Regions from separate parts of the Priestia sp. 53B2 genome, predicted to be linked through region 2. Evidence: predicted binding sites of a transcription regulator. Region 2 holds the regulator's gene; each other region holds the start of a gene.
What was found. The regulator LexA, encoded in region 2, represses DNA repair genes until DNA is damaged. The targets are predictions, from matches to a motif close to CGAACATATGTTCG.

Region 1 (10,834 bases), on a different contig from region 2:
AGAAATAATTCAGCCAATATTTCATCACGTAAATTTGGATCAACTCGATCCATTCCTTTAATAATGTTATTTTCCATTAAAAATCAACCCCTTTATCTTTTCTCTTTTTCAAACATTATTACCCTTTTTAACATCTTTTATACGAGATTGATAGATAAAGTGGGACATCGAATAATATTTAACCTCCGTATTTACAATCCCTTGCTATTCTAATTTTCATTTCATACCTATAAACCCAGAAGGGAAAATGCAACTATTTTATTTATTGACGTAAATCTGAAAATTAACTTCTCAGAATGTAGGTTTTAACAGTTAATTATAATGGAAGTAAATTACAATCACTATTTTTTATTATATACTAATCTATCTTTTACTCCTATTTCGAGAAATTTTTTTATTCACGATAAATTAAAAGAAAATTTATAGTTATTTAACTTTAAGATATTTTTAATAAGATAATTATAATCAAAAATACAAAATAAACTTCTTTTATACAGAGAAGTAAATAGATAAACTAACTCATAAAAATAAAAGTTTTATCATTTACACTTAGTGACGACAAATATATTGTTTTTCTACAAGATACGTAAATAATAAAACTATTTTTAAACAAAGTGTTTTATCATTTACTTTTATAAATAAAATGAAAATAAATATTATCTATATTTAAAAGTAAAAATCGTTAATAATTTATTTAATAAATTATGTTTAAATTACCTAATATTTATTATTTTTATTTCGATGTTCGTTTTGATATGGTTCGTTTTTTAATGTATACAAGTATAATTTATTTTTAAATCTTTTACTCAACAATTCCTTTGTTATTAAATTTTCTGAGTATTCTGGTCAGGTTAACCGAAAAAGGTTAAGTTATCCATATCCATCTTATATACTAAAATTGAATCAATACACAACAAGAAGTAGGAAGAAATCCTATAATAAGCATAAAAAAAGTTGCTTGTACTCATTATGGAATAAGAATGGACGTTTTTAAACCTGAGGAAACAATTAGCCCTAACCATATGCATTCCAGAGGATACCTCACTTGTCCTTATTGTGGCCATATCGAAATCGCTCATGAATGCCAAAAAGGAAAATCAAGGTTTATGGTTGCTGCTAATAGAGATCATACTCATGATTGCCTCTCTAAAGAGTCATAAAAAATCAATCGCTCTAAAAGGATGGATCTTTTAGAGCGATTGATTTTACTTACACAAAAGTCTTTTCAAAATGGTATATTCAATAGATGAAACTCGTCAAAAAAGTAGCCTTTGCTCAACGGGAGCAAAGGCTTGTTAAAGTTCAGGTGATCGGGGAATACCTTATTAGTTTAAACTAAATTAAAAATCCATATACATGTTTTTTCATATTATATAGGTAAGGATTTTACAATGAATGACTCATTATCCAGCTTAGATCGACTTCACTGCGCTACAGAGCAAATTTCTGTATGAATATTCCCGTCAAAACAAGAATTCTTCTTCTTTTTATTTAACCTTATTAAGTGACAAGGTTGTAGAAGCTATGATATGTTAGCATCTCTACATATTATCTAATCAAGTTTTCTATTTTCATGAGTCATCGTCTTAGAGTTAGAGGTAGGTTCTTTGCCAAGTCCAGGCTTCCAATTTCCTAACTTATTTTTCAAATAATCCCTTAAAAAGTCACGTTTCTTTTTTCGTCTTTTATCTCTATTTTTCATAAAAACTCACCACCTTCAGGCTACTTAACAGATTCAATTTATCCTTATTATAAGTATGGTGAAAAAACCAATCTTTATGCTAAATCTATAAGTAATAAGTAGTTCATCTTACTACTAAAAGGTATACTTTTTCGGACAGATTAACTCATTAATGTCTATATTTTTTGTATTTTTTTGATATGTTTTGTAGAAGGCGCTTTCATTCTCTCGTATATTGTTCATTATATTTTTTGTTGGCTCTATCTTTTTATTATGAACCTACTAAATTTCCTAGAGACTGAAAGATTTCAATGGGGTGAGAAGAAGCTATGTCAATGGTAGTCAGTTCAGTAGGTCAAATAAAAGACTTACAAAAATACATTAAAAAAAGCACCTTTTTTTCGTAAGTGCCTGCCACTAATGACACCTCATGGAATCAAGAGGCTCTAAATCCTATAGTACTGCTTATTTCTTAAATCAGTCTATCTATTAAAATAAAAAGCGCCTCAATTAATAGATGCCTAGTTTTTATTATTATTTTTCTTCTGTAACCATAAATTGTACCACATTATTTAAATTGATGTGCACTAGCTCTTTTTCATTCGAAATGAATCTTTCATATTTTGTTATATGACTAATGACTTCTTTCTTTGATGTGGCTTCGAATTTTAATTCCTTTGTCCTGCCATTTATAAATTCGAAAATAACTTTAAATTTAAGCATAGGTGTATCTCCTCATTATCTACTTATTCTTCTTATTTCATTAATTCTTCTTCAAAGGAAAAAGTACTTGGATATTTAGTAACCGTATAAGAGTATCTTTTCATGTTTTCTACATTATCTTTTCATGTTTTCTACATAATGACTTTTTAAGATTGTTACTAATTCATTCGATACTCTTATAGTTACTGTTTTTCCATTACTAAATATTTTCACGCCTATATCCCTCATCTTCTCTTCTATTAAAAATAATAAGATTATCGTATTATTCTTATAATAGAGCTGAGAAAAGCTTACATCAATCCGTATATATTTTCCTCATTCTGGTATATGTGCTCAAAAAGTAAGTAACCTTTCCCCGATAATTATTCCAATAAAGGTTACTAATAGTAAAGTATATAGTCCTAAAATAGTAAAGGATTATTTTCTATAGATTTTTTTATGACCTACTGTCTCTTTTCTACCTCTCCTCTGTTCTGCTCTTGCCTTTTTATTAGCGAACAGAACAGAGCCAAGGAATGTTCGCCATTAATAATCGGTGGGAAAAATGTGTCAGTCCCTAGTCATTCTTATTATCTTTGGGCTAACATTTACATACGCATTAATGCGCCATTAGGCTTTGGTAACTCCTCAGCTGTTATCAGATTCATTTTACAAAAATGTTCAAAAAATTGTTGTGCCAGCTCTCTTTCCTTTGGGTCATTTTTCAACTCAACTATATCAAGCAAAATTTGAGCCATCCATAAATTATCAAAATAACGGTATTTACCTGTATTCCACGTCATTTTTTGGGATGACCTTTCATTTACATAATATTCCCAGAAAAGCATCTGATCCGATTCCTGTTCTGTAAGTTGGAGTCTGTATTTTGAATGAGCAGGAATATATCCATCTTCACAAAGCTTACCGATAAAATCTTCATTCACCATATAGACGCCTAAGACACGTCTGTCTTTTTCAGGCATATTGGAATCTATTGCTGTTAACAAGACAGCACTATTTTGGTGCAAACGAGTGGGTTTGGTTGGCTTCCCCTTGTTATTACCACTTTTTATTACGCCTGAAAAAACCTTCCACTCTAAAAAAGAACTAATCTGTTCTTCTGTGTCACACCAAAAAACCATTTGTGATTCGGAATGAAGTTTATGATTTTTCATAAGTTTTTCAAGTCCCCAACGAAGTTCTTGGTTTTTTCGCTGTAGTTTTTTTTCCTCTTCCTTCTTCCGTTCTTCCTCCTTGTGTTCCATTTCCTTTTTTTCTATAATTTTTTCGAGTGAATTAGCAACACTTTTATCGTGCAGTTTTAGATACTTTCCAAATACATCGGGGAAAACAAACTTTTTATTTTCCGATGCGAAATGTATTTCAATACTAGAATCATTATATTTAACTATACTACCTATCCCAAAAAGCTTGTGTGTAACTTTCTTATTGATTAGATTCATTATTCTAGGCCTCCTTGTAGAATAAAAACACGGTTACTATTAGATAGTAAATTAATAATTTTATTCAACTAACTTACCTTTAAAGCTCACACAACTGTTTGAGTTTTTTTTCAGTTTAAAAAAGGGTATTGAAAAAATGTATCCATAATTCTATCTGAAAAAACACAGCTGAATTCGGAATACGATTGAAAAACAATTGTAAAACTATTATAACATTTTTTGAAAATATTACAAATTTTCCATTGACAATATATTTTAATTTGAGGTAAAATTAAGTTTTGTTATTTATGATAACTCGAAATAAAAGTCTCCAAAAAGGCGCGAAACTTCTGGAAAGTCCCTATAAATAACCACTTGATTACCGGTGATAAGCGAAATGATTCCACGATTAAACTAATTTCTAAACTACCCTTCATTACGTTGGAGGCTTAGTTTAAGGGTGTACTACTACAGTAAGTGTTACAAGTAAAAAGCAAAAGAAGAAGATATGAACATTATTAGCAAGTGTTTAGAAATTCTCATATCAAAAATTCCGTGCATTATTCAATGGAAACAGAGTGGTAAAAAACACCAATTCGTATAAATGATTATTACTCCTTTATAAGCTATAATATAATATGAGGAGTAGTGATGTTAGTATGTATTATTACGGCAAAAGAAATCAAGAACCTTTAGCTCAAGAACAAACAGAGGTTTGGGAATGTACAGTAGAAGATTGTAAGGGCTGGATGAGAAAAGATTTCTCTTACGACAATCACCAAAAATGCCCTTTGTGTGGAAATCACATGAGAACTGGAGAACGGCTTATTAATAAAATTCCCCTTAATCCCCATCGAAGATAATTTGTACCAATGCTATCGCATAAATTAAAAATTACTACTATATTATTTAATTTAATTGAAAATATAGTTAATTTATTTGCATTTGCTTTCTATTTCTATTGTATGTTATAACTAGTTATACCTTGTATCGATCGTCTTGTCTAAAACCCAGGCTTTTTTTAAAGCCTGGGTTTTCTATTGAACTAATAGTAGATACATCATGTTTTTTCTAATTATAAGACCATAAAAAAAGACTCCTTCATAAGGAGTCCTTTTTTTTATCACTTTTGATTATGCTTTGTGAACGTTAGCAGCTTGTGCTCCACGTTGACCTTGCTCGATATCAAAAGTAACTTTTTGACCTTCTTCTAATGATTTGAAACCTTCACCTTGAATAGCACTGAAATGAACGAATACATCGTCTCCGCCTTCGATTTCAATGAAACCGAAACCTTTGTCTGCATTAAACCATTTTACTGTACCTTGTGTCATAATTGTTGCCTCCTGCTGTGGAATACTCCACAAATGTATTACCTCTCTTGCCCAATCATACTATTTCAAGATAAAAACTTCTGTTTAAGGTTTTTTCTTCTCTCAATCTTATACCGAACAAAAACAAGTTAAATGTAGTGTAACACATAGGGATGTTGATAGCAAATAATTGCTTTATTCCATTTAACCGTTATAATCATACTTGTCTACGGACTAAACTAAACAGTGAGAAAGAAGTGCCATTATGAGAAAGTTAAAACCCTCTTTTCAAAACCTAGTCAATGAAAACACACATAAAATACTAGAAGATAAAAAGGTCATGGAAAAGATTGAAGAAAAAATTGAAGCTCGCCAGGAGCAGGCTATAAAGATGAAAACGAAATAAAAGTAAAATAAAAACATCCTATGTAAACGGATGTTTTTTGTCTTGTACTGCTATTGCATTTCTAGGCAAATGGCTTTTTACAGGATATTCCATCTGCTATGTCGAATCTAGAAAGTCACGAGAAAGGAGCTGTTAATATGAACTCAAAAGAACAAAAGAGGTTGGCAACTACTAGAGAACAAATGGGGAATACTAAAGAACAAACTGATTTATCTTCTGAGTTAGAACAAGACTTAGAGAATTTAGGATTACAACGACGAATGAAGCAATTAGAGCTAGAAAGCAAGTTCCTAAAAGACCAGAACGATTAACTTCTTTAATTCACAGCACCCATTCAGGGGTGCTTTTTCAACATTTTAATACTTTTACCTCAGAACCCCCCCTATCTATGATCAATACTTTCTCCCAGAGCAAACAAATAACAAAGATGGTTTACTCTCTTTTTATCTAATTCAGTTCTATCTATGTATATTTTATGGTGAGATTCCATTAATCGCTATTTACTTTAAATCAACATGTTTCATTTCCAAAATAAATCTTTGATGGTCCAGATTACTTGATCTACAAAGGTTAATTCACGCTTATATCTCTTCCATTCCTTCTCATAGTTAACCTCAATATGACATCCAAAGAAAAGAACTAATCGTCTAGTTGAAATATCTTTATAATGGCTTCTTTATGCTTCTTCATAAATTATAGTATTAAGACACAACAAAATTTGACAAAATAAAAAACTTAACCTTATTCTATACTTAAAGATAAACTCAAGGAGTTGAGTTATAACATAAATGGATAACATGCAGCGCTTTATAGAGTTAGTTTTACAGTTTGAACAATCCTTAAATAGAAAGCTAACTAATCAAGAAAAGGAATTCTTAATGTGGGTTGTAAAAAAGGAAAAACAGATAGAAGCGTAATTCTGAATTAATTACTCCTATCTGTTTTAGTAATGAAGGGTAGAGCCCTTCTTTTCAATTCTTCTGCGAGAATAAGAATGTTTGATCATTTAATTTCTCCTGTACCTGTACAAATCCTCCCATAACAAGTAGCTCTAATTGTGTTGTATTATCTTCTATCCCAAAAGCTTTACATAATTCATATCGAATTTTCACACGTCCCAATTCGTCTAATTCCTTTACAATACCTGTTCTTTTTATTTTATCTGAATTAAAACCTTTGTTCCACTCGGCAATTGATCGACTTGATAAGATATCAAAGAACCTGCGCTCCGATTATCAGCAGGCTTAGCATACTCAATTTCTGCAACTGTTCCTCCCTCACCACAGAATGTCATTGAAAATTCACTTCTATCATACCCTTACTTAATAGGAAGCCCCTTTAAAGATTGGCTTCTATTCCCTTCTGCCCCATCAGGATTAATTGTACAAATAGCTAACTTACCTTTATTAATGGTATATTCAATACGTGCTGCGGTTTTAGAGTATTTATCAGTCGGAAAATAGATCACTTTATCTATTATAGGATGTGGTACTTTCTTGTGATGAAGAGAATAAATCCTTTAAGTCAATGTTTTCTACGTCAGTCACATAAGCTAAAATCAACAAAATAAAAATAATCCAGTATATGATTTTTTTCAATCTTCTCAACTCCTTCAATAAAAACAGTAGTATGAGAAACGCTCAGAATTGCAATGAATAGACAATGACCCGCGGAATAAAGGATATTTTCTTCTGGTAGCTTCTCAGTAACAACACTTCAACACTTCAACACTTATGCACCAGAATCCCTTTAACTATGTATAGTTAATTTATGATTAAGGTTTTCCAATATAGATATTCCCAAAAAGTAAACCTTTTGGACTGTGAAAAAATGACTCAAAAAACAGCTATCCCATTCGAAAAAGTATACTTTTTCGAATGGGATAGCTCATTAATGTCTATAATTTTTGTATTTTCTTGTAATTTTTTGATATCTTTTGTAGAAACCGTTTTCATTCTATCTTATATTGCTCATAATATTTTTTATTGGCTCTATCTTTTTATTATAGACCTACTAAATTTCCTAGAAACTGAAAAATTCTGATGAGGTGAGAAAAAGCTATGTCAATGGTAATCAATTCAGTAGGTCAAATAAAGGACTTACGAAAGTGCATTGCAAAAAAAAGGAAAGAATTAATTGATCTAGGTAATAATTATGGACTTTTAGACAAAAAAACAATTAAGTGTAGTCAAGATTTGGACAAGCTTATAAATTTGCATATGAAATCTTATTCTAGTTCAACTAACATTTTTTTAGATTACGGAGGAGATCTACCTAGAATGAGACACTTGTATGGTAATCGTAAAGTTAGCGATTTCAAATATGAGGTAAGAGCTGTTGAGCTTGCAAGAAGTAATATTCGTTTTTGTTCTGCCCAATTGATTGCTCATTCAAATCTAGCAACATTTGGAGTATGTACTGCTTTAGTTCTAGTTGGTAATGGAACTAAAGCAGGTTTTGTTACCCTTCAAAATTTACGAAAGTTAACAACACATTCGTGAAAATCTATCTTTTCTAACGCTTTAAACTAAATGTATAAACACTTAAAAAACATCGGATTAGAAAAAACTGATGTTTTTTTTAGCACTTTAAAATCAGAAACTGATACTAATTTAACTTTTCCTAATGAATCTTATTCCTGGATTTCATATGTACCATTGTTATATAACCACAAAACAGTATAATTTTCCTTTGAATATGACGTTACAACCAACCTTCATTAATTATCCTTCCAAGCGCAAGTTTTTCTAAATAATTCTTTAAGGATACTGATTCATCAGTGTCCTTTTTTATTCTGAGAAAACAGGAAATCTTTTAAGACTCGTCGTATTCATATAGATAAAGAGGTGGTTGAATTGAAACAATTAATTATCAATGATGTTGAATTTAACGTTGAAAATTTCGAAGAAAAAACAATTACACATTCCACTACAGGTGAGCAGCTAAAAAAGATTGGTTTTGCATTTTCGATTATAGGAAAAAAAGATTATAACTTATATGACTTATTTTTCGAGAGCCCCGATTTTGAACTTACTATTGTTGATACAAATGAGAAACTTAAAATGAAAAATATTTCACACAGTACTTTTTATCAAGCAGCAGAGATATCAGATGACACAAAAATCGTATTTAGAATTAAGTTACAACAAGAACCAGCCAAAGAAAAAGAACTTACAAAAGATCAGAAGTTGATGGTTAATGCCGTAAATGAGGTTGTTTTATCTAGAGTAAGATTTAAAGCGTTAGAAGAAATACTAGAAGAAAAAGGATTAATCAAAGGTGATGAATTATTTGATAAGATTGAAAAAGTAGCTAAAAGAGATTTTGACACGTTAAAGAAAGAATTACTTTAGGGTAAAGAAGAAATAAATACGTAAAAGCACTCCTATTTCATCAAGGTACTTATTTATTTTTCCATAAAGATCCTTTTCGTATATTATTTCCGAGAAAATCCATTATGGTAACCAAAGATGTATACCATAGATAGCTTAAAAACAGAAAAAACAACTGGGTCCAATCAGTTGTTTTTTCTGTTTCATGAATGATAATCAATGTTTAGCTGACGTTGCAGAGCGTCTTGATAAGAATGGTCGATGATTTCGTAAAAACTTTCCTCTTTTTTATATTTTTATAAGAAACGAAAGAAGCACCTTCCAATTGAAAGCTAATAATTCAAACCTTGATATTACTGTAAACTCTAACCTTTCGATATATAATAATTAACAAGGAGGTTGGGAACATGAAATCAATTCAAGTTACACAATTCGGTGGGCCTGAGAAATTAGTATTTACAGACGTTAAGGATGTAGTAGCAGAAAATGGGGAGGTATGTGTTCGTTTGTATGCGGCGGGCGTCAATCCCAGTGATACTTACACATTATCAGGTACATATGCGTTTAGTATACCTCAGTTGCCTTATACTCCAGGATTAGACGGTGCAGGGATTGTAGAGGCGATTGGAGAAGAAGTTACAAATGTTCGTGTGGGTGATCGTGTATTTATTGCGTCCTTAATGGGAAGTAAAAGTACAGGCACCTTTGCCCAAAAAGTAGTATGTGATGCAACGTTGGTTCATTCATTACCATCCCATGTATCTTTTGAACAAGGTGCGGCATTAGGAGTACCTGCATTAACCGCCTATCGCGCGCTATTTCAACGTGCCTGCCTGAAGCCTGGTCAAACCGTGTTTATTCATGGAGCCAGTGGTGGGGTTGGATTACAGGTTGTGCAAATGGCGAAATCTCACGGTGCTAAAGTGATTGGAACAGCAAGCAAGCCGGAGGGTAAAAAAATGGTTCGGCAGGCCGGTGCAGATTATGTCATTGATCATGTAACAGAAGCAACGGTTGAAGATGTTCTTGCCTTAATGGATGGCGATGGACCTGATGTAATTATTGAGTTTTTAGCAAATAAGAACTTAGAAACAGATTTGAAGCTGATTGCACCCTTCGGTAAAATTGTAATTGTTGGAAACCGTGGTTCAATAGATATAAACCCACGTCTTGCCATGCAAAAAGAATGTGATATTTTAGCAACAGCTCTGTGGAATGCACCAAAGGACGAGTATGAACAAAGTATTCATGGTGTAATTGGCATGCTAACAAGTGGTGCACTTCGTCCAATTATCGGTACAACTTTGCCACTTGAGCAAGTATCACAAGGCTTTGAACAGCTAGAAAAAGGCATAGGAAATGGTAAACTTGTTTTGATAATTGACTAGTTAATCTACATAATTTTAAGGCATTAACCTAAATTAAAGGCTGCATTAGTCAATTAAGCAAATACTAGAAGGACCTTACAGGGGCCTTTTCCTTGCCAATAGGATTATAATGGAAACATATAAAAATATCAAAGGGGAAGTCAAAATGACAAGTTCTTATTTTATTGTAAATGGATCATGGCAAGGAAACCGCGAGGGTAATGGGCTTATTCGTTTACCAGGAGGATCGAACCTTGAAGTATCGGTCCCGAAGGAACTTGATGGACCTGGCATCGGCACTAATCCCGAGGAACTGCTAATTTCCTCAGCGAACAATTGTTACATGATTACACTTGCAGCTATGCTTAGTAACAGAAAAATAGAAGTGGAAAACCTTGAGCTTTCATCCGAGGGCGTTGTTGAAAAGGTGGACAGAAAGCTGCAGTTTAAACAAATAATCCACAAGCCGGTAATTTCGATTATAACCGGTTCAGGTGTTACTGTGGAAAAATTAGAAGAAGTCGCTGTCCAGGCAGAAAAGGCATGCTTCATCAGTAATACCTTAAGAAATAGTATTAAAATCTCGGTACA
Region 2 (10,834 bases):
CGCTTCCGTTTTTCCATCTACCGCTGATAGCGAGTCGTCTAAAATTAAAAGCTCAGGATCTAATAAAAGAGCTCTTGCAATCGAGATACGCTGTTTTTGTCCACCCGATAACGAAACGCCTTTTTCACCTACTATTGTTTGATAGCCATCTGTAAAATCGAGGATGTCTCTATGTACATTGGCAACTTTAGCCGCTTCTTTAATTTCTTGATTGCTTGCTTCTCTTTTTCCAAACGCGATATTATCAGCAACTGTTGTTGAAAACAAAAAGTGATCTTGAGGAACATATCCAATGCTTTTGTACAATGAATCAAAAGCATAGTCTTTAATGTCTTTTCCTCCCCATAAAACAGCTCCGTCACTTACATCAAATTCACGAAGCAGCAGCTTTAAAAGCGTGGTTTTACCAGCACCCGTCTTTCCGACAATACCTAACGTTTGACCGCGAGAAAGTGTAAAATAAATTTCGTTTAACGTATATTCGTCTTCTTTAACATACGAAAACCTATGAATAACAGCTTCAATATTTCCTGTTGGCATTTCAGCACTAGGATGCGCTGCTTCTTCAATCGAATTTTCTTCTTTTAATAAAGAAAATACCCTGTCATATGATGCTCTTCCTCGTTCTACAATGTTAAATAGCCAGCCAAACGCGAGCATCGGCCAAATAAGAAGGCCCAAATAAGTTGTAAAGGTAACAAGCTGCCCCAGTGTTAACTCTTCACTAATAACCATCTTGCTGCCAAAAATAAGAGCAAGTAAAAAAGAAAGTGCTACAATAATCGAAATGGTCGGATCAAACAATGCATCTACTCGGGCTACTTTCATGTTCTTTTGGACAACATCTGCAGACTTAATGCGAAATTCTTCGACATCAGCTGCTTCTTCCCCAAACGTCTTAATGACTTTAATTCCGCTAATGCTTTCTTGAACCTTATCATTTAAAGTAGAAAATGCTGCTTGTGCGTGATGAAACCGCGCATGAAGCAATGTACCGTAGTAACTTGTTAAAACGGCCATAAGCGGCATAGGAATAAGGCAAATAAGCGTTAACTTCCAGCTGATTGTAAGGGCCATTGTGCATAGAACAAGCCCTCCTGTGACAATGGAATCCACGAGTGTCAAAACGCCCGAACCTGCAGTTTGTTGAATAGCTTGAATATCGTTTGTTGCATGAGCCATCAAATCCCCAATTCGCCGCCGTTGATAAAAGGCCTGATTCATCTTGGTAAAATGAGTGTAGAGGGTATTTCTCAGCTGCTTGGCTAGTTTAACAGATGAACCAAATATCATAATACGCCATATGTACCTTGTGAAATAAGCCACAACAGCAGCTCCTAGCAAAATGCCAACCATCTGCATTAAGCGCTTTCTATTCAGCGTCTCTTCTTTAATGCCATCTACCGTTAAACCAATAATTTTAGGAGGAAGAAGTTCTAATGCTGCCACAATAATGAGCAGCGCTACCCCCGTTATGTAAGACTTTTTTTCCTGTTTGAAAAACCACCATAACTCTCGAAAAATTTTCATCGTATCCCCCTAGCCCCACAACCATTTTCTTATATCTATCATAAAACAAAAGACACCCTTCTGAATAGAGAGTGTCTGTCCAATTAACCATTATTTAATTTGGCCGTTCATTGCTTTCATCATTTGGTTAATTTTTTTCTGCGATGGTTTCATGCCCATTTGCATCATCATCATTTTTAACATTTGTTCATTAATTGGTGGATTTTTCTTCAGATAGCTCATCATATATTTACGAGCAATGAAAAATCCTAGCGCTATCCCAACAATTAATGCTAGAACACCAACTAGAATATACATTCCCATGGTATTACTTCCTCCTTCGTGTTGTCTAACTTACAGTGTACTAGACCATACGCTATTATACAATATTTCCGTTCCAATTTCCTTAAATAATTACACAAATTTTCTTGTTTTCACAGGCCTCAGCCAGCCGTATTCATCCGTTCCATAATTCACTGCTAAAAAACAAGGATCTAGCTTGCGTAATACTTCAAAAAAAGCTGTCTCAGCATCAACATTGCCATCTCCTTCAATTGTTATACAGCGATTCGTTAATTTTATAGATGCTCGACTTTTTTTATGAGGATATTCCAGCACAAACGTCTCTTGATGAGTAAAAAAATGAGGATAATGAGAAAACGCCTGAAGCAATTCTCGTTGAATAAATGAAATGGGCAGTTGGCGAGTAATGTAATGAACTTGTTTTTGTAAGTGCGTTTCATTCAAGTGACGTTTCATTCTATATTCAATCAGCAGCTGATAAATGAGCTTTTCTCTTCGAAAATAGGATGATGCAACTTCTTCCTCCATTAAATATACTTCATACGTTCTCACGATTCATCCTCCCTTTCGGCTCGTTCTTTTTTGTACCATTATACCGAATGGTGTACGCAATGCTTGTCTATCGATGAAAAAATTCCTTTGTTTTTTTGTCGAAAAAAAGAGCAGACTCCTGTGGTCTGCTCTTTCTTATGAAAAAGAATTATGCATTAAGCAAGCTTTTCACTTTTGCTACTACATTTTCAACTGTAAAACCAAATTCTTTCATGATTGTTTCACCAGGAGCAGATGCACCGAAGTGATTAATACCAAGAACTTGTCCTTCGTCTCCAACATAGCGTTCCCAGCCAAGTGTAGAAGCCATTTCAATACCTAAACGTTTTTTCACTGATTTAGGGATAACACTTTCTTTGTACTCAGCAGATTGCTCTTCGAAACGATCCCATGCAGGCATACTTACTACAGATACGTCAATGCCTTCTGCAGCTAATGCTTTTTGTGCTTCTACTGCTAGGCTTACTTCAGAGCCTGTTGCAAGTATTAATGCATCCGCTTGGTCTTTACCAGCTTTAGATACAACGTACGCACCTTTAGACACGCCTTCGTATGCATTTTCTTTTGTACCTTCAAGCGTTGGCAAGTTTTGACGAGTCAATACAAGCGCCGTTGGGCGGTCAGTTGACTCTAATGCTAAGCGCCATGCAGCAGCTGTTTCATTTGCATCTGCAGGACGAACCACTGAAAGACCTGGCATTGCACGAAGTGATGGCAATTGTTCAATTGGCTCATGTGTTGGGCCGTCTTCTCCAACTGCGATACTGTCATGTGTAAATACATATGTTACAGGAAGCTTCATTAAAGCTGCTAAGCGAATTGCTGGGCGAAGATAATCAGAGAATACAAAGAATGTTCCTCCGAATACTTTTACACCGCCGTGTAGAGCCATACCGTTTAATGCAGCTCCCATTGCAAATTCACGTACACCGAACCAGATATTACGTCCGCTGTAATCAGCTGCAGTGAAGTCTTCTGAACCTTTAATCATTGTTTTATTTGAGCCAGCTAAGTCAGCTGAACCGCCGAAGAATTGAGGTACAGCTTGTGCTACTGCGTTTAATACTTCTCCAGAAGAAGCACGGCTAGCTAGGCTTGAACCCGTTTCGTATGCTGGAAGCTTTTCTTCCCAGCCTTCCGGTAACTTTCCTTCTACTGCTAGTTCAAATTGACGACCTAGTTCAGGATATTTTTCTTTATACTGTGCAAATACATCGTTCCATTCGTTTTCTTTCTTTTGGCCATCTTCAGCAATTGTAGCTTTGAAGTGAGCATACACTTCTTCTGGCACATAGAAATCTTCTTCAAATGTCCATGCATAAGCTTCTTTTGTTAATTTTGTTTCATCGGAACCTAATGGAGAACCGTGCACTCCAGAAGTACCCGCGTGGTTTGGAGAACCAAATCCGATTGTTGTTTTTACTTCAATTAGCGTTGGGCGTGTTAAATCGCCTTTTGCTTCTTCAATTGCGTTTGCAATCGCTGTCAAGTCATTGCCGTCTTCAACGCGGATTACTTGCCATCCGTAAGCTTTGAAACGATCTTCTACGTTCTCAGAGAACGAGCGATCTAAATCTCCGTCTAACGAAATATCATTTGAATCGTATAAAACAACTAAACGTCCTAATTTTAAGTGTGCCGCTAATGAAGCTGCTTCAGCAGATACACCTTCCATTAAGTCTCCGTCACCACAAATACCATACGTAAAGTGGTCTACAATTTCTAAACCTTCTTTGTTGTATGTTTCAGCTAAATGACGTTCTGCCATTGCTTTACCAACAGCCATTGCAATACCTTGTCCTAGTGGACCAGTTGTTGCATCAACACCTGCTGTATGACCGAACTCCGGATGACCTGGTGTTTTACTTCCCCATTGACGGAAGTTTTTAAGGTCTTCAATTGATAAGTCATATCCAGCTAAATGAAGCAAGCTGTATAATAGTGCCGATCCGTGTCCTGCTGATAATACAAAGCGGTCACGGTTGAACCAGTTTGGATTCTTTGGATTGATGTTCATAAATTTTGTCCACAATGTATATGCCATTGGAGCAGCTCCCATTGGCATACCTGGGTGACCTGAATTTGCTTTTTCAATCGCATCGATTGATAAAGTACGAATTGTTGCAATCGAAAGATCTTCAATACGTTGTGTCATACTCTTCATTCCTTTCAAAACTATGTACATATGTTATCATACTAATGATTTGCTTATTTGTACAATACTTGAACCAAAAAAAATTCCACTTTTACAGTTTTTGTGTGCCTTATTAAAAATATACAAAAAACTAGAGGGAACACTCCCTCTAGTTTTACTAGAACGTCTTAGTGAAGACGCTTCTTTTTACTCTCTTTTAACTTCTTAGGCGTAACATCTTTACCTTCTTCGTCCACAACTTTAATCGTATGAAGGTGATTTGTCATAGATTGTCGGAAAACTTTTAAATATTCCTGACGTAGCTCTTGCTGTTCTTTCGCTTCAGATTCTGTCAGCCCTTCAGCCTTTGCCTTTTTTGAAAGAGCATTAATACGAGCAAGTTTATCTTTTGATAGCATATAAAACCTATCTCCTTATAATCAATAATTAAAATTACCGAACCGCTCCGGCAACATGTAGTCATCTTACTAAATCTCTTTCGTTTTATCAAGAGATTGAGCATTCTCTTGATAGCGACGATGTACCGTCGCTTTTGAAATATTATAACCAAAACCTTTTAGCGTAACTGAAATTTCAGCAAAGGTTAAGCCGTTATGGCGAAGGCGTACAATTTCTTCAATCGGCGCTTCTTTTTTTTCTCTTCCCGAGTTAACTCCTTGATTTTTTAAATTTTGCTGCGGACGATAACCGTTTTCGACGGCTCTTTTCATTCCTCTTTTAATTTTAGCATTATGTAATTTTCGCTGATGCTCTTCCACTAAGCTAATAATATCTAACACCATCGAATCAGATTCTGAAAGCTGAAGCTGACCTTGATGACTAATCGTATAGATCGTAGCATTTTCTTTATGAAAAGCATGAAGCAGCGCAATTCGGGCATTTCCTCTGCCTAATCGTGTTTCATCTTGAATGAGCAGCACAGATATTTTTTCTTCTTTCATTGTATGAAGAACATCCAAAATACCCTCTCTGTCTACGTCATATCCGCTTGCTTTTTCCATTACGACTTTTCTTACGTCTAGATGGTGAAGATTAGCAAGCTTTTTTAATTCTTCTTGCTGGCGCTGTAAAGATGTTTCTTGGGTTTTTTTATCCGTACTGACACGGCAATAAATAATGGCGTCCACTTTTATCACGACCTTTTCGGCTTCTAACAATATTCAGGAACGGCCGTTACACACTACTGTTCAATTGCCACTTGATTATGTAACTCTTTTTTTAAAACAGGAATATATAATTTATCTCCAGGAGATAAGGACTGTGCAGTGTCTGAGTTTAAATCATTGACGTCTTCAACCCATTTGACAAATTCGTTGGTGGTCAAATGATGGTGATTATGATACTTGTTGGACAATTCCCAAAGCGTATCTCCTTTTGTAATAGTAACCGTTGAATATTTGTCTAAATCTACTTTATCCGCTCCTAAAACCAGCGTCAATACATATGTAAGTGCAGCGATAACTGCAAAAAAAATAGCGTAATGTTTCATAGAATGTAAGAATTGTTGCATATTATGATCCCCCTATCAGAATATATGTTCTTATTTTAGTGAGAACATTTGTTTCTGTCAATGGAATTCTTCGAACTTATGTTTGTATATTGACACATCACGTGGTATAATTCACCTAAAGAATAGCTAAAATCGAGGTGAAAAATATGAAGCTATCAAAACGTCAACAAGACATACTAGATTTTATTAAGCACGAAGTAAAATTAAAAGGTTATCCGCCTTCTGTTCGTGAGATTGGGGAAGCGGTAGGATTAGCCTCTAGCTCCACTGTACACGGGCATTTAGCTCGTTTAGAAAGCAAAGGGTTAATTCGCAGAGATCCAACAAAACCAAGAGCAATCGAAGTTCTTCAACTAGACGAAGTAAACATTCCTAAAAGCAATGTCATTAATGTTCCTGTTATCGGTAAAGTAACAGCGGGTCTTCCTATAACAGCCGTTGAAAATGTGGAAGAATATTTCCCTCTTCCAGATAAATTCGTTTCTCCAGATGATCATGTATTTATGCTTGAAATTATGGGAGAAAGTATGATTGAAGCAGGTATTCTAGATGGGGATATGGTAATCGTACGTCAGCAGCAAACAGCTAATAATGGAGATATTGTGGTCGCTATGACCGAAGACAACGAAGCAACGGTAAAACGTTTCTTTAAAGAAGAAAATTTCGTTCGTTTACAGCCTGAAAATTCAACGATGGCGCCTATTATTCTTCGCCACGTAACGATTTTAGGAAAAGTAACTGGTGTATATCGCACGATTCACTAATCAGACACTGTATGTAAAACCAACTAATCATGATGTTAGTTGGTTTTTTTACGTTTGTTTTCTAAAAAAATTGGCATATTATAAATGATACGTTGAATCATTGCAGGCAGGTAGAACTGTTTTTATAAAGCTTGTTTTACCTTTTACTTTCTATCTGCATTTCCTCGACTCTTAAAAGGAAATACAACCCACCATAAGAAGGATGTAGTTTATGACCAATACACCAAGGAAAACAGAACCATTTCAAGCCATTGTACCTACTAAAGCAATGAACATGTTTCTTTTTCCTTTTTCCTTTGATCGAAAAAATAAAGAGCAGCTTGTTCATGCACTGAAAGCAAATTTGTTCGAGTTTTTTTCCATTCAAAATAAACATTTAGAAAAAGAGTACTACGGAGAACAATATTACGTATCTCATGATAGCCTGGATCAATATTTTCTTCCTTACATTGAATGCATTCTATTCCCTGACTCATGCGAAAAAGAAGGGTTGCTTCGATTTTCAAAAAAAATAGACCATACCATTACGTTACACACTTCCTCCACCACCGTGTCTAGCAACGTGCTGTCTGTGGATGTTTTTTTATGTCCTTTTGAAATTGGCGTCATGACCATTCGCACTGAGATAAGCCATAATCATTACACCTATGATGATACTTTAGAGTTCATGAATCATTTTCGTGTATTAGAACCGAAGCTTGCTGAAGAGCATGGATCCACCATTACCTATGAACATCATCGCTATAGCAAAGTGCAAGATTATATTTTTTCGCAGCTCGCGCCATTTTTGAACGAACACATCAAGAAAGAAGCCACACGTGAACAGCACGTTGGGAGCCTTCCTTATTTTATCGATGAACGGATGTTTGTGTTAAGTTATGTAACGGTAAATCAAGAGCAAGAGATTAATTCCACAACTTTATTTCGTACTGGACAGCTAAATAGCTATACGCCTGACGGGAAAGCGTTTATTTCTGCACACAATCATGAGTATATTAAAACGTATAATACTAAACACGTGTATCCCAGATGGGCTCCTGAAACCTATTATGTCATAACAGACCATGTGTTTTCGTGTATTTCTAAATCGACAGACTCTAAAACGGATCAGCTTTTGATGAATCATCTATTTGGCCAGCATTACTATAATTTATTTTTACATTTTTTCTATAAAATCGTGTTGCTAAAACTATCTTATGAATATTCTCAGCTCACGTTTCATAAAAATTCAGAGGGCATTGAACGACTAATCCGCTCTATTACCGTGTTTTCAGGTAAATATTTGTTTTTAGAAATTAGCTCTCGCACAGAAGGTCAAGAGTTTTCTAAGCTCTTTAAAAAAATCTTCCATATCAATTCTCTTTATCAAGAAGTCAAAGAAACCCTTGGTACTTTGTACCAAAATCAAGAGAAAATCGCAGCCAAGCGTCACAATTACTTATTATTAATTTTAACGATTTACACGGTTCTTTCAGGTATTTACGGAATGAATTTAGTTATTAGCAAACTAGAGGGAAACATCAATTGGGATAGTATGAAGCAGTTTTCTATCTTTGAATATATCGCTTTAATAGTAGCTCTATCAGGAATTCTGATCAGCATTAGTCTCGGAGTGAGTTCCCTATGGAATTTATTAAAAGATCGATTTAAAACATAAAAGCCGTTCGTATCAGAGAATACACCATTGAAAAAAGAAGAGGTCGAGACATAACTACACCCCTCCAATCTACAGACGAACAAATGGGATACATGAAACCTACGTTCACCATACCAATGAAAAAATCCGAACGAGTTGGATTCTCCATCAAGAATCTCGATTCATCGTTCGGATCTTCTTCAACTAAAATAATTTTGTCCTAACCTCTTCTTTTTATTCTTTTTGAAGCTGTAAATCACTTGGCGCCCAGTCTGGAATTCCATCATCTTCATCAAATTCAATAATAATATCCGTTATTCCTTTTTCCTGCAAAATACGATTTTCCAGACGATCTTTAATATCATCAGCTTCTGCCACTGTTAAAGAAGGATCAATTTCTACTTTTAATTCAACGTGAAGCTCTTCTCCTTCTTTCATCACCATTAATGTTTGAATATCATGCACTTGTACATCTTGCATGACAATCGCGCCAATTTTTATTTCCATTTCTTTATCTGCTTCACCAAGCGCTCCAGCAGCATTATCTAAAAATACTCGTCCTACTACAAAAAACATCATAAGCCCAATTAAAATAGAAGCAATTCCTTCAGCTTGGTGAAAAGGTGTAAACCGTGAAATAAAAACGGCTATTAATGCCAATACGCCTCCTCCAGTAGCTACCAGATCTTCCATAAAGACCAGCTTGGTTGCTGGCTTTGCTTTCTTTAAATGAACAAAGCTTTGCGTAAAAACATTGACCTCTGCGGTATTCATTCCGACATCGTGCAAAATTTCTTTCATTGCCTTAAATAGGACAAACATCTCAAGTAACACCGAGATGCCAAGTACTGCAATATTTAAAATAAAGCCTGAAGACTTCGTCGGATGAAGAATATGGTGATATCCTTCTTTAATCGTTTCAAACGCCATAATCCCTACTACAAGAACCGCTCCTAATAGAACGAGATTAACCAATCGGCCGAAACCGTTTGGAAATCGTTTGGTCGGGGCTTTTTTACTTAATGCCGAACCTATAAAGACAAAAAACTGATTAGCTGCATCTCCTAAGCTGTGCATCGTTTCAGCAAACATTGCTACATTCCCTGTTAAAGCGAAGGCAATTCCTTTAATGATAGAGATAATGGTATTAACTACAGCGGCCATCATGGCCGATTTATTTCCCTTTCGCAACAATTTAATTAATTCACTCATGTAATCCCTCCGTTTGCGCCTTTGATGAGATTCGATTACGGTTAGTGTATGTGAATTTAAAAATTAAAAACCTCCAACATACAAGTTGGAGGTTTTTAGTCATGTTTCATTATTTTTTAAAACGGTACGGTACAGTTGTAACAATTACATTTTTACGGTAAAGCAAATGTGCTTTTAACAGTAGACTGGACTGATTGTGAAGGATATTTTGCCAGCTTTTTTTCGTAATGAATTGTGGAATAACGACCGTAATAGCCATATTGTTTTCCCGCGCTTTTTCCTCGGCCATATCAATGAATCGAAACAGCGGCCGCACTAAGCTGCGGTATTGAGAGTGAAACGTAACAATACGAATATCAGGCTGCCACTTCTCCCACTTCTCTTCCATTCTCTTTTCGCTTTCTCGATCGAAGGCCACGTGCACTGCAATAACGGTATCGCCAATCGTTCGTGCATAATTTAATGAATTTTCTACTACCTTTGTCATTCCTGCTACAGGAACAATGACCACACTTCCCTCAAGCGTTCCAATCTTTTCTCCTTGCTTAATGCGAAGCTGCTCTCCTACTGCTTCATAATGCGTATAAATGCGATGAAAAATATAAACAATAACCGGTAAGAAAATGAGCACGGACCATACTTGTGAAAACTTCGTTGTAAACAAAATGATTAGCACCGTTAAGGTAATGAGGGCACCAATTAAGTTAATGGTTAGCTTCCCTTGCCAGCCGGCCGGCTTTTCTCTAAGCCATTTGACAATCATGCCTGTTTGAGAAAGCGTAAATGGAATAAACACCCCGACTGCATAAAGAGGAATTAATTGTTCAGTTGCTCCTTTAAAAGCTACAATTAAGACAATAGAAGCAATTCCAAGGGTCACAATTCCATTTGAATAGCCTAATCGATCGCCACGAATTTGAAACATTCTTGGCATGTATTTATCAGACGATAAGTTGACAGCCAGCAAAGGGAAAGCTGAAAAGCCCGTATTCGCCGCTAGCACTAGAATTAGAGCTGTTGTGCCTTGAATAAAATAATAAAATCCATTTCGTCCAAACACACTCGATGCAATTTGTGATACAACCGTTTCATCTGCTTTTGGAGAAATGCCAAGCCAATAAGCTAAAAACGTGATGCCAGAAAATAAAACGGCTAAAATACCGCCCATCAGCATTAAGGTATGAACAGCATTT
Region 3 (10,834 bases), on a different contig from region 2:
ATAATCACCTAAAAATAGGAGGAGATCAAATGAGAAAAGCGAAACAAGCTGTTGTAGCTTCTGCCGTAGGTTTAGCTGTGTTAGCGATGCCATTAGCTCTACCGAATTTAGGAGGTTCTGCAGGCTCCGCAGAAGCTGCAGAAGTGGGAGGAGACGTAACAGTTGATACCGTAGCCATAGGACAAGCGATTGCAGATGCGGCTAAAACAGCCGACAATCGAAGTGGGTTCGTCAAGGGAGCAATGGAAAAAGCGTTTTTTGAATCGGGTCAACAATATAATGTAATGGTCATGAATTTGAGTCAAAGTTATAATTCAGATCAATTACAAGGTGTTCAGTATTTTGATACCGTAGATTATGATGGTATTACGTATGGAGTCTGGATATTTGAAGAAGGAACATTTATTAATGAAGGTGATGGAGGTTATGATAACTGGGCCTTCAGAGGTTGGTTTGAACGCACAGGAGATGACGAGAAAACAGTCAATTTTCATAGACCTTAATTAAAAATAGAGATGAAGATAAAACGAGATCCCCATCAGGGAAAAAAGCCTTTACCGTCAAGGTAAAGGCTTTTTTCATTTAATAAGTTTTTGTTTTAATTAAATTAAAGGAGAAAAAGCTTATAAGTGAAATTCATTAATTTTAAGGAGTATCTTATGAAAAAAGCAGTTGGTATACTTCTTATTTTACTGTGTTGTATACACCAAAGGGTTGAGGCAGCTAATCAACCTTCATTAACTCCTATAGTACATCATGAAATCTACGTTTCTCCTACAGGAGATGACAAAAACCTAGGTACTAAAAGTAAACCTTTTAAAACACTAAGAAGGGCAAGTGAAGTAGCTCAACCTGGAACTACGGTTTATATCAGGGGCGGCATCTATTATGAGCAATTAATCATTAGTCGTTCAGGTACTAAACAAAAGCCTATTATTTTTAGGAACTATAAAAGCGAAAAGCCACTTATTAGTGGAGAGAAAATAAAGAGGCGTTCTACAGACGGAGGGCTAGTTAGCATAGAAAATAAGAGTTACATAACAATTCAAGGTTTGAATATAGGTCATTTTTCTACTTCTAAGAAACAAAACACACCATGTGGTATCTTAGTAGAGGGAAGTGGGAAAAACCTTCGAATCATTAATAATCATGTTTTCGATGTTAAGACTGCACATAAAAATGGAAACGCACATGGAATAGCTTTTTATGGATCCAAAGCGCCACGTCCATTACAAAACATTGAAATATCGGGAAACCTACTTGAAAACCTAACCTTAGGTTTTAGTGAAGCGCTGATTTTAAATGGGAATGTTAAAGATTTTATGGTCAATGCCAATACAATTCGAAACGTTGATAATATTGGGATTGACGTAATTGGCTTTGAAAAAGTAGCTCCTATCGAGAAATATGACCAAGCCCGTGAAGGACTTATTAGTGAAAACCATATTTACAACGTCAGCAGTTATTCAAACCCTGCTTATAAACATGCATACTCCGCTGGCGGAATCTACGTAGACGGAGGAAAAGATGTTACTATCGAGCATAACGTTTCAAGTCATAACGATATAGGAATAGAAATTGCAAGTGAACACTACGATAAACAAACTAGCAATGTTCAAGTCATAGGGAATATGATTTATAAGAATCGTTTTACGGGAATTTCAATCGGAGGCTATGATAAAAAACGTGGAGGGACGATAAATACTCTTATTAAACATAATATTTTATACGGAAATGATACGATGAACATGGATGGTGGTCAATTACTAATGCAATATCATGCAATTCATAACACTATCAACAATAATGTTATGGTTTCAGTAAAATCTAATTTGCTTCTAGCCAATCTTCATTACTCAAATAAATATAATCAACTTAGTAATAATGTATATCTAAATAAAAGTAGAGATACAACGAATCGATGGATATGGAAGGGGCAAGAAATAGAAAGTCCTACCATTATATCCCCTAAGCTTTTTAATAAAAGTTTCTTTTAAGAAGATATTCTTTATTGAGTTGTTTGCTGGGATTCTGGAATTCTGTTTGAGTCTGGAAAATTATTCACTGCACTATCTGCTGGTTATACTTTTTATTTCATTATAATATGGGCTTGGTAAGAGGGTAGCTGCTTTAGACCGCAAAGTATGGTTTCCCTCCTTTAGTCAATAGATTACACTAAAGTTAGTAATTACATTAAGATTAGTAGCAAAAACTAGCTAATCACTTCACAGGCCATTAGAGTGTTTTTGCTGCTAATACATAAATGTGAAAAGAGCGCATTTCCAGAAAAGCGCCGTTTTATTGAATAAGCATTTTCTTCAAATATTTTCATTTTAGTAATGTATATTTCAGTAAACCCCTTATATAAAACGTCACTTACTTGGTACCGAGTTGTTCCGCCAAACCGATTAGAAGTCCTTCGACTCCACGAATGTAGCAGAGTCGATACGAGTCCTCGTACTGAACCACTTCGCCAACGAGCTGAGCACCATACTTAGTGAGTCTGGATACCATTTCATCAATGTCTTCAACGGTAAACATGACGCGTAGATAACCGAGGGAGTTTACAGGAGCAGCTCGGTTATCTGATATAGGAGGTGGGGTGAGAAATCGCGAAAGTTCAAGTCGGCTGTGGCCATCGGGGGTAACCATCATAGCAATCTCTACACATTGAGAACCCAGCCCGGTTACGCGACCAGCCCATTCACCTTCAACAGTGGCTCGTCCTTCGGGGCTCAAGCCAATCTCCTCAAAGAAAGAAATTGCGTCATCAAGGGATTCTACAACGATACCGACATTGTCCATTCTTAGTAAGTTGTTTTTTGCCATAGTTTTATCTCCTTATGTGTGAAAATTTATTGATCATTCTCATAATTATTCTATTAAAAAGTTACAAATTCCTTCCAAACGCGCTAATGGAGTAAAAGGAACTCAAATTGTAGGACGAGTCTCACTGTCTAGAGAGATAGTAGATTTCTTTCAGATGAAGTTACCGGCAGTTGCAACAACTGTAATTCGATTTTTAGGTGCTATTACCATGTTATTTGGGATCTTAAGTTTATTGGCAATGATTCTAATACTGGTAATAAACCATTGGTTCGGTCGACGTTCTTACCGTCTAAATCATGTACTTAATAATCGTATTGAAGAAGAGGCAGGTACTTATTCCATCGGTTGGGATTTTAATGCTCAATATGAAGATAAAGGGTAATTGAGCGAAAGTGTGAAGGCGTTCCTCGAGTATCTGTTTATTCAAATGGATTGCAAGAAGATTTATTCTGTTTCTCTATATGAGTTGCGCTTATTTAGGTGCAACACGATAGTCTTGCATAAAAACACCCCAATCATTAGAGTTTTTTATCTAACAATTGGGGTGCAGTGTAAGCTGTGGGAAAGGTGTTTTACACTTTTATTAGTTTTCGTTTTCTCTATCGTTATCAATACCATTATTGTTGTTAATATTATCACTATATTTGAAATCAATAATTCTTTTTCTAATTTCTTCTCTAATTTCAGGGTTTTCTTTTAAGAAAATCTTAGCGTTTTCTCGTCCCTGTCCTAACCGCTCCTCATTGTATGAAAACCAAGATCCAGACTTTTGAACAATATCTACTTCAGAACCGATATCTAAGATTTCTCCTTCTTTTGAGATACCTTCTCCATACATAATATCTACTTCAGCAATGCGGAAAGGAGGTGCCATTTTATTTTTGACTACTTTAATTCTTGTTTTATTACCAACTATGTCATTTCCTAGTTTAAGTTGTTCAGCACGGCGAACCTCAAGACGAACGGAAGAATAGAATTTTAGTGCTCTTCCACCTGGCGTTGTTTCCGGATTTCCAAACATAACGCCTACTTTCTCCCTGATTTGGTTGATGAAGATGGCAATGGTTTTGGACTTATTGATTGCTCCAGATAGTTTACGAAGAGCTTGAGACATCAAACGAGCTTGTAGACCTACGTGAGAATCTCCCATTTCTCCTTCAATTTCTTTTTGTGGAACTAATGCTGCTACTGAGTCAACAACAATAATATCTACAGCACCACTTCTAACTAATGCTTCAGCAATTTCAAGTGCCTGTTCACCAGTATCTGGTTGAGATAACAGCAGCTCATCAATATCTACACCTAGTTTTCTTGCATAAACTGGATCCAGTGCGTGTTCAGCATCAATAAAGGCAGCTCGACCTCCATTTTTTTGTACTTCTGCAATTGCGTGTAAGGAAACGGTTGTTTTACCTGAACTTTCAGGCCCGTAAACTTCCATAATTCTTCCTTTGGGATAACCATTAATTCCAAGAGCTATATCTAAAGCTAATGAGCCGGAGCTAGATGCCTCAACTTTTGTATGTGTGCCTTCTCCCATCTTAATAATTGATCCTGTGCCGAATTGTTTTTCAATTTGTTTTAGAGCCATATCTAGTGCTGCTTTTTTATCATTCATAATTTGAAACCTCCGATTGTTATTACGTTTACAATAAACGCCAAGGTATTTCGATAAAGAATAAGAGTTGGCTCAAATGTTTTTGCTCCGTGCGAGAAAGTTTTGTGTTTAACTGTCTTAGTTTGTTCTGTTATTCCTTTATTCATCTCTAAACCCTTAATATCGAACAAATGTTCTTGTTATGTAATCATACAATAAACGCATCTAATTGTAAAGACGAAAGTTCTTCTACAAACTAGCTAGAAGAATATCTTATATTCATAAAAAGTAAGTTTATGCTTTTACATAAGTTAAATTAAATAAGAACCATTTTTAAATTTGTATGTATATGAATCTACCAATCTGATTAGACTAATAACGTATTCCTCATATTCCTAGTTACTATAAAACAGTTTTAAAGTAGATTATGCTAAATTCTTATTAGATAAACCAGGATTAAATTTCACCTCAAATGTACGTGAGGAAGTAAAAGGTAATCAAGTAAACCATTTCGGCTTCCAAGTAGAAACTCTTGAAGAAATCAATTCTCATATATCACGATTAGAAAATGAGGGATTCTTTGCTCGTGAAGAGATGAATACAACTTGCTGCTACGCTGTACAAGATAAATTTTGAATAACAGATCCTGACGGAAACGAATGAGAATTCTTCTATACAAAATCAAATAGCGAGGTTGATAAGACTGAGGATAACGTTGGACCAACTGAAAAATCACCTGCAAATAATTCTTGCTGTTAATTCTCCATCTTAAAATACAGCTCTTATTAGTAAGAATTATAAATGCGATTCTTGAGCAAACTACCCAAGACTCCGTGAGGCATCACACCAAATTTCCTATTCTAAACATGGGAAACCTACTGTACAGGAGCAGTAGGTTTTTCTATTTTTCGACTATATATGATATGCAATCTTAGTTAACATAAAGCTTGTACTTGAAAGTTATGAGCACAAAAAAATAACCATATTTTCAAATAAATAGGTATGATATATAATAAGCCTTTACTCAAAATATTTTGAAGGGAAATGTAATATGATAATTTCTAAGTCACGCAAAAAACATAAAGTGAAGCACCTAGAACCTGCAAGTATCTTGTTCGTAGGTTTTTTAGGATTAATATTGCTGGGAACCGGCTTATTAATGATCCCTGCTGCTACAAGTGATAGACATCATTTAAGCTTTATTGATGCTCTTTTTGAAGCCACTTCTGCTGTATGTGTAACAGGCCTAGCTGTGGTAGATACCGGAACTACATTTACTTTATTTGGACAGCTCATTCTGCTTGTGCTCATCCAAGTTGGTGGATGGGGATTCATGACTATTGGTATACTCATGTTTATTGTACTAGGTAAAAAAATTGGATTACAACAAAGGTTAATACTTAAAGAATCTCTAAATGCTTTTTCGCTGCAAGGCGTTATTGCATTAGTCCAACGTGTTGTGCTAATTACATTGGCTGTGGAAGGTATTGGAGCGCTTATCCTAGCTATTCGTTGGTCACAAGAAATGAGCTGGGGAAGAGCAATCTATTATGGGATATTCCATTCTATATCGGCTTTTAACAATGCCGGATTTGGTTTGGAACCAGACAATTTAAGTAAATGGGTAGGAGATCCAACCGTAAATATTATGATTACGTTACTTTTCATAATAGGTGGAACTGGATTTTTTGTCATTGCAGATATTTTTCGGAAACGAAATATAAGGAAGTTTTCTCTTCACACTAAAATTGTATTAGTTTCAACTATCCTACTAAATGTCGTGAGCACACTAATTATTTTTGCTTTAGAATATAATAACCCTCATACTTTAGGCCAATTGAGCATGGGCGATAAATGGTGGGCAGCTTACTTTCAAGGAGTAGTTCCCCGTACTGCTGGTTTTAATACCTTGGATATTGGGGCACTAACATTACCTTCGAAAGTGTATATGATGGGGCTTATGTTTATTGGAGCAGCCCCAGGATCAACAGGCGGTGGAATTAAAATAACGACGTTTGTCTTAATATTATTTGCTTTATGGTCAGTATTGACAAATAAAGAAGAGATTAATGTTTTTCGACGCCGAATTCCTAAATCGCTTGTTTATAGAGCTTTTTCTATTGCTACTTCTGGAATTATTTTTGTTTCTATTATTTTCTTTCTACTTACAATCACAGAAGAAGGTGTAGATATGTCTACTCTTTTGTTTGAAACGTTCTCTGCTTCCGGAACAGTTGGATTAAGTGCTAACTTTACAGGCGACTTAAGTCCTATCGGACGAGTTCTCATTACGATTATGATGTTCATTGGCAGAGTGGGGCCTCTTACTATTGGTTTTGTGCTTGCAATTCGCTCAAATAAGCAATCTAAAATTCGGTATGCAGAAGAAAAGATTCTTATTGGCTAAGAAATCTACTTTAAATATATACTTTGGTCAACATGTTCATAATTGTCGGAAGGCTTAAAAAAGCAGCCCCATTCTTTAGGGCTGCTTTTAATTAACTATATTATCCCATCTATATTCATGAAAACGTAGGGGATTGCCTTTCTTGTGCAAAAAAAGACGCCTATTATGGCACCTATATCCAATGAAATAGTTTGGAAAAAGGGAAAGATGTTAACTCTAAGAATTAACATGATCTTATTTGGTTTTTACCCTACTTAAAAGGTTCTTAATATGTCTTATCTCCGTTAAAGATAGAATTCTTTACAATAACATAATCAACATTACGAATTGCTTCTAGTTTATTTCCTCCCGCATAAGAAATAGAAGACTGAAGATCTTGCTCCATTTCTATAAGAGTATTTTTCATAGACCCTTTGTGTTTTACCAACATCTTTTTACCTTCTACATTTTTCTTTTCACCTTTTTGGAATTCAGAGGCAGAACCAAAGTATTCTTTATATAGAATTCCGTCTTTCTCAACTGATTCACCTGGAGACTCTTCATGTCCAGCAAATAGTGATCCAATCATTATCATGGACGCACCAAATCTGATTGATTTCGCAATATCACCATGAGTACGAATACCACCGTCTGCAATGATAGGCTTGCTTGCTGCCTTTGCACACCAACGCAAAGCTGCTAATTGCCAACCACCCGTTCCAAATCCAGTTTTAATCTTTGTAATACATACTTTCCCTGGTCCAATTCCTACTTTTGTTGCATCAGCACCAGCACGCTCTAGATCTCTTACTGCTTCTGGAGTTCCCACATTTCCTGCAATAACAAAGCTATGAGGCAAGTATTTTTTTATATGCTGAATCATCTGTATAACGGCATCTGAATGACCATGTGCGATATCAATCGTAATGTATTCAGGTGAAAGTTCTTCTTCTGCTAGTTGTTGGATAAATTTATATTCCTCTTCTTTAACTCCTACACTAATAGAAGCAAATAACCCACGTTCTTTCATATCTTTAACAAAAGACATTCGCTTCTCTGGCTGAAAACGATGCATTACATAAAAATAGCCGTTTTCTGCTAAGTAAATTGACAGTTTTTCATCTATAATTGTTTGCATATTGGCGGGCACGACAGGTAGCTTAAATTTACGCTCCCCAAACGTTATAGTCGTATCACACTCAGTCCTGCTGTTCACTACTGATTTCGCAGGAATTAGCTGGATATCTTCGTAATCAAACACATTTTCCATTAAATACACCTCTAAAAACGAATAATTAATAATTAAAAACTAACAAAAGTTCGTGCTATGATAATATAGTTTATTTCTATAAGTATGTCAAAAATTTAGCCTATTTATGCTACATAATCAGTTCAAATCTGCACCTAAGCTCAATTATTTAAGCTTAGTTCTCATGTTAGAATATAGGATATCAACGACCAATTAAACCAAAGGATAATGAACATTTATAAGATGTATACTCTATACAATTGTAGTTAAAATAATGGTTTTTCTAGGAGCCTAACACCTAAAAAAACATTTCTATTTCATTGTGTTGCTTCTCACTTGTTCTAAAATGTTTAATGTTTTTGCCTGCTATTTAAAAAAATCACTCTACTGAGTGATTTTCTTTGTTTAAGGCTAAACTTTTACTAAGAATGAGTGTTATAAAACAAGAATCTATAGGTGAAAAAGAAAACACGGCTACTAATGAAACAACTAACAATGACTCCAATGCTACGCTTCCTACTACTCTTTCCATTATTGCGTTAGTATTAGGCATTGTTTCATTAATTTTAAGTTTAAGAAGAAAGAAGCAGAGCTAATTATTAAAAAAAGATATAAAAATAAAAGTAAGCTAATTCGTCTGAAGATTAGAGTTAACTTTTGTTTTTTATTAAAAGTTCGATTATACAGCAATCTAAAAACGCAGGTTAACAAATGTTAACCTGCGTTTTCTATTCTTATTTATTGATTATTACGATATACATAAGGGTCATCTGGTTTTTCTTCACGTTTTACTTTTGTTACTTTTACAATAGGAATTGTCTTTTTAAATGGTTGATAATACATCGTACTTACTTCACCCGTTACCGTTACCCAATCATCATTTTTAAATGATACATCATCCGGAAATTGAACTAACATACCAAACACACCTGAATCAGCTATACAATGAATGATACCAAAACGAAATAAAAAGTACTGATTGTCTTTTAATTCTTTCGTGTGGTACATAAATCCCTTAAACTTAATTTGTTTTCCGGTAAACTCACCAGGATATCGATAAATGGTTTCCATTGCATTTAAAAACTCTTCATCTTCTAAATTAATGGTTTTTCCTTTTGAAAACTTTTTTAAATCCTTATGAATCATTTTATCGTATGCATCTTCTCCATAAAAAGAACTCGTATCTGGCTGTAGAAACTGATGCGAAGAGTAAGGATCTTTTTTATCATAAATAGGAAAATGAAATCCTTTTGCTTCAACAATATTTGAATCGAGTGTAGCTACAGGTAAAAAGAAGACAGTTACAACAGGTAAGAAATAAAGAGGGTACCATGCCCGTCTTTTCCACTTGTTCGGTGATTCATGACTATGACCGCATCGGCAGTCACAATTATGGTCATGACCTTGCTCTTTCTCATCAGATCCTGTCATATAAAAAACTAGTTCTGCAATAGTTAAAAACCACAGTAAAAAAATCGTTCCATATGAAATCCATGAATATTTCATGTTTATATATTTTGAAATATCTCCAGTGGCATGAAGATGCATAAAAATCATAGTAAAGCCTAATAAAATCAAAACCCTAAACATAAATGTCCCTCCTTATTAATGAACAATGAGTAGAGATAGGACTAGTACGAGAATAAACACGTATGCAAATAGTGAGAAAACAAATTTTGTCTTAAATTGACTCAACATCATTAATGTATTTTTTATATCAAACATAGGGCCAAATACTAGAAAGGCAATAACTGCACTATCATTAAATGTACTTCGAAACGATGAAGCAATAAAAGCATCAGCTGAAGAACATAGCGATAAAATATAAGATAGGCCCATCATTACTACATTTGAAGATACTGCTCCATGCCCGAGAGCCATGAGGGTAGAGGTCTTTACATAAGTTTGCATGGCGGCCGCGATTAACCCACCGATAATGACAAATTTTCCAACAGAAAAGAATTCATCAATAGTATGTTTAAGAGCATCTCCTATTTTTTCACTCATCTTCTTGGAAGCAGTGTGTGCATGGATTTCATTTTTAACTTGTGGCGTTTTAAATTGAAAGGCTAAAATTAAACCTACTGTTAAAGATACAAGAAAGGCAACAACACCACGTTCAATCATGATTTTCCAATCGTTACCGAAAGCTACAAAAGTCCCGAATAGGACAACAGGATTAATAATAGGGCCTGTTAACATGAACGGAATAGCAGCATATAAGGGAACCCCTTTTGCCATTAAACGTCTTGTAATAGGAACAATCCCACATTCACAAGCTGGAAATAAAGCCCCAATTACACTTGCCAGAACAATTGCCCCAAATTTATTTTTAGGGATAGCTTTTGCCATCATTTCATCCGTTACAAAAATTTGAATAATACCAGAAATAATTACACCTAGTAATATAAAAGGTAAAGCTTCAATTAAGATACTTATAAAAATGGTGTTCATTTGTAAAAGAGATGAACTCATTATACTCACTCCAACTAAGAAATAATCATGTTGTTTTCTATTTGTTTCTAAACATAGAAAAAGCCCCTTTAAATAGAGAGGAATATCACTTATAAACAGTGATATTACACTATTTACCTAAAGGGGATAAGCTTACAATTAAATGCATATATACAATAGCCCTAATAAAAAATGATCTTGATAACATAAATAAAGAGTAGTCTCTAGGAAAGTGAACTTAATCAAAACCAGATCCTTTAATATTTACATGAACATTTCTTTTTACTTTACCATAGAAAAATGAAAGGTTGGTGAAATG

Region 1: a site for LexA is predicted at 3,934-3,947, ahead of ACN6NE_RS20330 (malate synthase). Genes of this name have one in related genera too.
Region 3: a site for LexA is predicted at 4,611-4,624, ahead of recA (recombinase RecA). Genes of this name have one in related genera too.

What each region holds. Positions count from the first base shown of each region.
Region 1 covers NZ_JBLZXA010000025.1:3,001-13,834, reverse strand. The annotation lists gene ACN6NE_RS20350 (IDEAL domain-containing protein) at 1-77, opposite strand, end outside; gene ACN6NE_RS20345 (hypothetical protein) at 1,553-1,702, opposite strand; gene ACN6NE_RS20340 (hypothetical protein) at 2,216-2,404, opposite strand; partial or broken gene ACN6NE_RS20335 (hypothetical protein) at 2,437-2,632, opposite strand; gene ACN6NE_RS20330 (malate synthase) at 2,992-3,846, opposite strand; gene ACN6NE_RS20325 (cold-shock protein) at 4,485-4,688, shown strand; gene ACN6NE_RS20320 (cold-shock protein) at 4,959-5,159, opposite strand; gene ACN6NE_RS20315 (FbpB family small basic protein) at 5,404-5,544, shown strand; gene ACN6NE_RS20310 (hypothetical protein) at 5,682-5,855, shown strand; gene ACN6NE_RS20305 (hypothetical protein) at 6,516-6,665, opposite strand; gene ACN6NE_RS20300 (Spo0E family sporulation regulatory protein-aspartic acid phosphatase) at 7,605-8,045, shown strand; gene ACN6NE_RS20295 (hypothetical protein) at 8,400-8,897, shown strand; gene ACN6NE_RS20290 (NADPH:quinone reductase) at 9,284-10,264, shown strand; gene ACN6NE_RS20285 (OsmC family protein) at 10,410-10,834, shown strand, end outside.
Region 2 covers NZ_JBLZXA010000008.1:311,233-322,066, forward strand. The annotation lists gene ACN6NE_RS04995 (ABC transporter transmembrane domain-containing protein) at 1-1,530, opposite strand, end outside; gene ACN6NE_RS05000 (YneF family protein) at 1,621-1,833, opposite strand; gene sirA (sporulation inhibitor of replication protein SirA) at 1,924-2,364, opposite strand; gene tkt (transketolase) at 2,513-4,519, opposite strand; gene ACN6NE_RS05015 (DUF896 domain-containing protein) at 4,687-4,917, opposite strand; gene ACN6NE_RS05020 (YneB family resolvase-like protein) at 4,987-5,646, opposite strand; gene yneA (cell division suppressor protein YneA) at 5,700-6,029, opposite strand; gene lexA (transcriptional repressor LexA) at 6,176-6,793, shown strand; gene ACN6NE_RS05035 (hypothetical protein) at 7,005-8,450, shown strand; gene ACN6NE_RS05040 (cation diffusion facilitator family transporter) at 8,664-9,641, opposite strand; gene ACN6NE_RS05045 (APC family permease) at 9,751-10,834, opposite strand, start outside.
Region 3 covers NZ_JBLZXA010000023.1:32,821-43,654, forward strand. The annotation lists gene ACN6NE_RS19960 (stress protein) at 30-503, shown strand; gene ACN6NE_RS19965 (DUF1565 domain-containing protein) at 660-1,997, shown strand; gene ACN6NE_RS19970 (VOC family protein) at 2,377-2,829, opposite strand; gene ACN6NE_RS19975 (ABC transporter six-transmembrane domain-containing protein) at 2,897-3,211, shown strand; gene recA (recombinase RecA) at 3,413-4,447, opposite strand; partial or broken gene ACN6NE_RS19985 (VOC family protein) at 4,844-5,185, shown strand; gene ACN6NE_RS19990 (TrkH family potassium uptake protein) at 5,478-6,833, shown strand; gene guaC (GMP reductase) at 7,099-8,082, opposite strand; gene ACN6NE_RS20000 (hypothetical protein) at 8,463-8,657, shown strand; gene ACN6NE_RS20005 (TIGR03943 family putative permease subunit) at 8,800-9,651, opposite strand; gene ACN6NE_RS20010 (permease) at 9,667-10,536, opposite strand.